DNA from 2 places in the Salinibacillus aidingensis genome. Region 1 is predicted to be linked to the other one. Evidence: riboswitches for the same ligand, from Rfam matches in the RefSeq annotation. Region 1 holds a riboswitch; the other holds the start of a gene.

Region 1 (4,023 bases):
CATTAACCATAAAGGGAATTTCTGCATCTGCACAAACCCTTTGGAGCTTTTCTGCCAGTCGGTATTTTTCCCTGTCTTTAAGTGCAGCTTCCCCTTTTTCACGATATTGAAAGAGTGTAATCCCTCCGTCGATCGCCTGTTTCAGCACATCGACAGGATCGCGATTCCCACAATTCGCACTTCCCATAATAAAATATAAGGATAGATGCTCTTCAATCTTCTGCTGTTTCATGGCTGCACACCTCTTATCTGCTGCTTATAGGCCCAATGATTGGTCGGACCGTGACCTGCTCCAATTTCTAAAGGATGTTCGATGGCTGCCCGAATAAATGATTTTGCCTGAATGACAGCTTTGTCTAAATCATTTCCTCTGGCAAGCTCTGCTGCTATAGCGGATGAGAACGTGCATCCCGTTCCGTGGGTATGCCGGGTATTGATTCTTGGGGATGTAAGCTCCAAAAAGGTTTCCCCATCATAAAATAAATCGGTAACTTCAGCAGTCTCTTCATGACCACCCTTCATCACAACCGATACGGCCCCTGATTCAATGATTTGTCGGGCTGCTTCCTTTTTGTCATCCAACGATTGAATTTTACGGTTGGTAATGATTTCAGCTTCCGGCAAATTTGGCGTAACAACAGCGGCTAAAGGAATCAGCCTATTGACCAATGTTTCCACGGCTTCATCCTGTAACAGCTTTGCACCGCCTTTGGCTACCATCACTGGATCAACAACAAGATTCGGGAATTGATACTCCATAATTTTTTCACTCACCGCTTCAATCACTTCGCTTGAATGAAGCATGCCTGTTTTTACAGCATTCGTTCCAAGATCCTGACCAATGGCATCGATTTGATCGTTGATTCCTTCAATGGAAACCGGATATACCCCCTGTACTCCTAACGTATTTTGAGCAGTTACTGCTGTTAATGCAGACATTCCATATACACCTAGTTCCTGGAATGTTTTCAAATCAGCCTGTATACCTGCTCCCCCTCCACTATCAGAACCCGCAATGGTTAAGGCTTTAGATACGTTCATGGTGTCCCTCCTCTGTCAGATGTTGTATTTTTGCTAAGGATTCATCACTCTCTGTAAGTTTAGCCAGTTCATTTAAGAATTCCATTTGAAAGCGTCCAGGTTCATTCCAGGCACATTTTTCAGCTGCTTTCTCTGCCGCAATTCCATAAAAAGAAACACCGGCAGTAGCAGTTCCGACAATATCCCCGTCAACAGCAAGGAATGCACCAAGAACAGATGATAATAAGCACCCTGTTCCGGTCACTTGAGTAAGCAGCGGGTCACCATTTAAAACGGTACAGGTTCCCTTCCCATCTGAAATTACATCTGTTTCCCCTGTAATCACCACTGTACATTCAAATAATTGGGCTGCCTTCTGTGCTAATTCAATCGTGTTGGCTTCGGTATCTCCTCCATCTACACCTTTCATCCTTATCTGTTCGCCTGCTATATTGGAAATTTCACCAGCATTCCCACGAACAAGGGTGACATCAATCTCTTCTAATATTCTTTTTGCTGTTTGGGTACGATATGTTGTTGCACCCGCACCAACAGGATCCAGCACAACTGGTACTCCATGATCGTTTGCGGATTTACCTGCAATCAGCATGGCATCGACCTGATCTTTCGTTAAGGTTCCAATATTTAATACCACGGATCCGGATATCCGGGCCATTTCTGCGACTTCCTCTTTTGCATAAGCCATAACTGGAGAAGCCCCCAGAGCATACAGACCATTAGCCGTAAAATTGGTCACCACAACATTTGTAATATTATGGACTAAAGGCTGTTTCTCTCTTAAACTTGTAAGCTTTTCAAACATTCCTTTTCCTCCTTAATATTCAGGGAGCCACGCGTAATTTTTATCCATAAAAAAAACAGGCCACTATGGACCTGGTTTGTCTGTCAGTATACTTATAAAGAAGCTACTTCCCTACGCTGGCATGATCCAGATCAGGTCCTGAGGGTCAAAAAGTCTTCACGCTTTTTTCTCAGCCTGCCACACAGGCTCCCCTAGTAGAATGTATTTGATTATATAGTTTCATTGTAAAACGTTCTTTGCGGGAAATCAATCAATAATGACTTACTCATGCATATTTAGAAAGGGTATATCCGGCTCCAGTTGACCTTTAACTTTTTTCACATTTACTCTTTCTCCCTTTAACCATTTAGAGAAATCAAAAATCACAGGGTAACGATCCGCCCCTATGGCAAAGGCTGCCTTCATGTCTTCGGGAAAATAAGCAGCTGTGTGAAGCGTACCTGCCCATGCATCATATTTGGAGGAAAAAACTCCTTGATCTGAATCATTCATCATTCTGAAGGCCTGATAACCATCTTCCAGCTCTTCTCCCTTTGAAAGGATGTTCATTTTTCTTTCCCGGGACTCATCGGTGCGGTACCGATTTTCCTCCGTTATTAATTCAAAATGATTGGTGCTTATATTTGATTTCCGATAGGATACGCTTCTGGGAGAGGCCTCAACCACAACACGTTTCCCTGTAGAATCCAGCAATACATAATTAAACGAGTGGCGATGTGGGAGCTCCTTTAAAACTTGAATCCCCTCCTCCACATTCGCACAGGTTTCTAAAATGATTCGACCAATCATATTGCAAATAAAGCCATCCTCACCCTTTTTTCGATGAACAAAATTATAGCCCATCACCAGTCCTTTTTCATTCATACCATCCATACGTCCGGTAATTTGCATCGCAGGACCAAGTGTCGCATAGCCACCATCTGTCGGCTGATACAGCATATACCTTCCTTCATAGGAAACCGGATGACTGTCGTAATTACGGATCAGATAATCCTTCCCGGTAAAAATTGAACAACCGCTCTTTCCATATTCTAAATAATAGCCACCAAATTCACGGAGAGCCTCCTCCATGTTCATTTCCAGAGCATCAGCAAGACCATAAATTTCTTCCAAAACTCCCGGAATAAAAGTTTTGATTGCCGAAATCACCTGATCCTGGTCAATCTTAAAATGACGCTCTTTTTTAGACCCGAGCTGCTTTTCTCTTTTCGATAAAATTGGAGAATGCTTTAACCATTCCCCTTGCTGATAGCCAAAATCATAATGACTTCCTCTATATTGAAATATGTCTGTATATACTTGTTTCAACATTTATCCCTCATCTAATAAACTTTAATTACTCTAGTAGTTTACTTAATCTAAGCTTATAAGAAAAAGATTTTGCCTGATGTAAATAAAGGAATATACGTCTAAACCTGTCAAAAACAGAAGAACAAAAAACAGGCTGCAACCTCACAGCCTTTTCAGAATATATGCAAATACGCTATGTCTTGGATTCTCTGATGGTTTAAAATATAATCCCTTCAATGTTCTCTGAATCTATCGTTTTAACCTGGTTATCATTATTAAAATACGCCATTCTTTTAATTGGATCATAACGAACAAAATGAGATACAGGTATAATAGTCCCATTTACGAACAGACGGCGAACTGGATAATTCGGGGGCAGTGATTTTAATAATTGAACATAGGGATGTTCGTCCTTATACAAATCATCAATTTCCTGAAGCCTTTCATCATAGGATTGGAGCCGATGATCTGTTTGATTTTGATAGTCCTGCACCTCTGTATTAATATCCTGGATCTGTTGATTGACGAGCTCCATTTCCCCCCACATCCTTTTCTCATGCTGTTTAAGGTGCTGTAAGGAATGATCCATTTCCTGATATTTTTTTCTGTGTTCTCGTCTCATCACCTGCTGGCTCGATTTCTGTTCCTGAAGCTGTTCCTGCAGCCGATCATTCATTTTTTCATTTCGCTCAAAACGATCCAAAAAATGGTGCTCATTTAGTTGCTGCTTTCGAATGAGCTGCGTTAATTTTCTGGAAAAGTCTTTTTTTGTCCTTTCCTCAAGCTCTGTAAGCTGACCTACTTCATTTTGTAACTTGATGTGATCTTTTACGGAATGATTTAATGTTCTTCTTAAAGAGAAAACATTTCCAGCTATTTGCTGTAAAAGA
Region 2 (4,023 bases), 980 kb from region 1:
CTCGTAATGCCTTCCAGAGCACCTAGATAAATAGGAGGTGTGTAAATCGTTCCATTTTTTACAATGAAAATATTATCTCCGGAGCATTCAGTAACATAACCCTGGTCATTCAGCATGAGTGCTTCATCAGCCCCTGCCTGCTTTGACTCCTGTTTGACCAAAATATTATTTAAATAATTTAAAGACTTAATCTGTGGACTAAGCACATCAGGACGATTTCTTCTCGTCGCCACGGATGCCAGTTTTAAGCCTCGTTCATATAATTCTTCCGGATAAAGAGCGAGTGCTTCTGCGATCACAACAATACGCGGTTCCTCACATAAATCAGGGTCAAGTCCCAGATTGCCTTTTCCGCGTGAGACCACAACTCGTATATAGGCATTTTCCAAGTTGTTTTTGCGAACCGTGTCCACAATAATCTGCTTAAATTCCTCCTTTGCATAAGGGATATCAAGCATGATTGAATGAGCTGATTCATAAAGACGATGAACGTGTGCATCAAGCTTAAACACATTTCCGCTGTAGACACGAATACCTTCAAATACCCCATCTCCATACAAAAAACCATGATCATAAACGGAAATGACGGCATCCTCTTTCCTCACATATTCGCCATTTAAATAAATCCACTGATCACCCATATACGTCACTCCTCTCTTTTCATATTTTATTGAACTGCATAAAAGCGTTAACGCGTTAAAGTATAAAATTTCAAAAATAACCCTTTTTTCAAATTCCTTCTTTTTGAAGTTTTAAAGGGCATTTATACTTAGCTTGCTATGGGTTTCATCATGTAGTTTTTTTAATATTGTCGATAATCATAACGCCATTTCATTTGGAGGTCAACCGGTAAAACAAAAAAATTCTGATAATTTTTATAAGTCAAATTTTTAGAAAACGCTTCCAATATTGATGCTGTTGTACTCCTTCCACCATTAGGTTTTTGCGCATTTTTTTGCCTCCTAATAGTCAGATGAAATATGCCCATATTTTAGAAAACACGGAAGGGATCTTTTGATAGGTACACTAAACATAAAAAATGACCATCCGTGGATGGTCATTTTTACATCGTCTGCTAATAAGCGCAAACAGAACCGGTCATCTAAAATAAATCACTTTTTAATTAAGCTTTTGCTATGGCAAAATACCTTTTAGGTAACGCAGGTATTAATAGAATTAATAGAATAATACAGAACAAAACAGAAATACTCATATAGGCACCATTATAGAGCAGTGAATAAATGACAACCGGCTGATCTCCTGCAAAGGAAGCAAAGAAGACAATCCCTGCCACAAAATGACATAAGAAACGGAGAAATCCTCCTATAATCGTGCCCATGATTACGAACGAAATCCACTTAACAGAATTCCCGCTGGTTATCCCTTGTTTCACCTGTTTTGCAAAAACCCCCGCAAAACCTACGAACGTAAACGCAAGGAAGTAGTCGATAAAACCTTGAACAGGATGATAAATCGAGGCACCTAATAATAGCTGTAATCCTCCAAACAGGAAGCCTGACAGAAGTCCCCCCTTGATACCCCATCTGAAAGCCATGATTAATACCGGAAGCATTCCAATCGATACGGATCCGCCCTGTGGCCAGAAACGTCCTGTTAAAAATTTGGACAGTTCATCAAATAATAATGCTAAAGCCGTGAAAATGGCGATTTCCACTACAAACAACACCTTTGACTGATTTGCCGCCATTTCATTATTCCTCCCCAATCAGATAATGAAAGTGAAGGTCGCCACGTCATACATGGATTTTTGCTCATAAAAAAAGCAAAGTATGGCGCAAGGACGCGCGATACTTTGCTTTGCCGTTCAAAACAAATTGTCCTTAACACCACAATCCCTACGCAAGTACTAACTTGACAGGTTCAAAGGGTCAAGAACGAAAACGCTCAATCTCAGCCGAACAGGCTCCCCTTTGTGGCAAACTCATTCACTTTGATTCTAATATACTACGTACGTTTCTGAAATACAACTAAAAAATCATAAAGTGAAACTTCCATCAGTGGTTTTTTTCCATTCCCCACTGATGGTTCGTTGAACTTATCAGGAATTTACTGGCCGATTATCCCCACTTAGTCTTGTTGGGGTACACTCAAGTCTTGAAGTGGGGGTATTACGGCCAGTTAATGCGTGATAAATTACTATTCTTTCAATAACATTCGCATTCCGAAAAATGCTGCCCAGCACCTATGATTTTTTATATAAAAATGAACGGGGATGTTGGAACCTTTTATAACGAGTGTTTGCTCATCAGATGGATATACAGAGTGGTCTTCACCATTTATATGAATCATCGGCTGATGGTTAACGATTTTAACAACCAGCAAATGACCTTCATCTGAAGAATAGGTACCCATCAGACTTTGCCATTGTGCTTCGGAAAGGGTGCTTTCAGGAAATTCCCCGTCCTTTTCCCCAATGGGTAATCCTAAAGCCGTATTCACCGCTTCTAACCAGATGTCCCCTGCTGGCAGATCAGATACATTAGATAATACCACAACCACCAATTCTTCCTCGGGTACAAAGCCAAAATGTGAGGATACTCCAGGCTGGCTTCCCCCATGCTCGACAAGCGTAAACCCATGGTAATCAGATGTTACATTAAGAGCATAACCATAATATTTGTTTTGACTGACCTTCGCATAAGGCTGATACATCTTTTTCACAGCCATCGGGGATAGCAGCTCCTCATCTCCAATTTTCCCATGATTAAGGAAAAAGTCACCATATTCCAATAAATCAAGGACCGTTGAACGTACACCCCCGCCAACTTCATAAATACCCAATGAAGGCCATTCTTCCTTCTGATGCTTCCGTTCCTCTTTATTATAGGAATAAGGTGTAGAGACCTGATTCATTTTATGGATTTCTTCAATACTAAGCGTCGTTCTGTTCATTTCCAACGGTCTCAGAATTTCCTCAGTAATAAATCGCCGAAAAAGCTTCCCTGAAGTCTTTTCAATAATCTCGCCCAGCAATAAAAACATGTCATTTGAATAACTGAAATATTCACCAGGATCACCTAAAATCGAATGATCCCCTCTCATTAAAAAGTTTTTTTCATCTTTAAAGCGATTTCTGTTCTCATCCCTTTTGACCGGCGCCAGTCCGGATGTGTGGCTTAATAGATGATGAATTTTTATCTGTCTCATATCCGATATTCCCTTTAGCTTGAAACCGGGGACATATTTTACAACCGGGTCATCAACGGACAGTAAGCCCTGTTCCTCCAGCATCATAATTGCCAGAGCTGTAAAGGATTTACTGATAGAGGCTGTTCCAAATAATGAGTTGCTGGTTACAGGTGATCGGGATTGTAAATCAAGCACACCAAACCCCTTCTGATAAATGACAACACCCCTTTTCAGTACGCCCACCGCTGTTCCCACGTGATGTTCTTTCTCCATACGCTCTATTAATCTTTTCTCGAATAACGACCACATGAACGTTAGCCCCCAACCTTGTTTTTGGAATCGTGTTTTGTTTCTCCATGACGTGGAAATAACAAATAATAGATTAGCTATTATTTGTATTGTATTAAAAATAATATACCAGTAAAATAGATATGGTATAATGTAATTACTTACCAAATAGTACTAAATTTTGATCTGGGAATGATGTGAATGTTTCAGGGAAAATTAATTAAGTATCATCGTACAAGGAAAAAGATGACGCAAAAGGAGCTTGCCACCGGTATATGCTCGGTTTCCTATTTAAGTAAAATAGAAAATGAAACCATCGAACCCAGCCAGGATGTGCTGCAACTCCTGGGCGATCGTCTTCACATCTCCTTAGATATGCAGGAAGATAACCAGGACGTTGAACAACGTCTCCTGGATTGGTATAGCATCATCAAAACAAATAATTATGAAAAAGCGCATGAAGAATACCAAAAGCTGCAGAAATATTACCACTTAACAAACAATCGTTCGATTAAAAATTTATTTCTGACGATTGAATTCGCATATCTTATGACTTTTGGGCATGATTCTAAAATAATAACATCA

What was found. Region 1 has a riboswitch for thiamine pyrophosphate ahead of thiM (hydroxyethylthiazole kinase). Riboswitches for the same ligand answer to the same signal wherever they lie in the genome.
Region 2: linked by a shared signal. The riboswitch ahead of thiT (energy-coupled thiamine transporter ThiT) and the one ahead of thiM (hydroxyethylthiazole kinase) in region 1 are both predicted to bind thiamine pyrophosphate.

What each region holds. Positions count from the first base shown of each region.
Region 1 is NZ_AP043759.1:1,156,203-1,160,225, reverse strand. It holds gene thiE (thiamine phosphate synthase) at 1-232, opposite strand, end outside; gene thiD (bifunctional hydroxymethylpyrimidine kinase/phosphomethylpyrimidine kinase) at 229-1,041, opposite strand; gene thiM (hydroxyethylthiazole kinase) at 1,028-1,843, opposite strand; TPP riboswitch at 1,935-2,046, opposite strand; gene ACZ5OK_RS06320 (C45 family peptidase) at 2,105-3,151, opposite strand; gene ACZ5OK_RS06315 (hypothetical protein) at 3,351-4,023, opposite strand, start outside.
Region 2 is NZ_AP043759.1:171,706-175,728, reverse strand. It holds gene ilvE (branched-chain-amino-acid transaminase) at 1-641, opposite strand, end outside; gene thiT (energy-coupled thiamine transporter ThiT) at 1,124-1,708, opposite strand; TPP riboswitch at 1,837-1,941, opposite strand; gene ACZ5OK_RS01045 (serine hydrolase domain-containing protein) at 2,158-3,459, opposite strand; gene ACZ5OK_RS01040 (helix-turn-helix domain-containing protein) at 3,640-4,023, shown strand, end outside.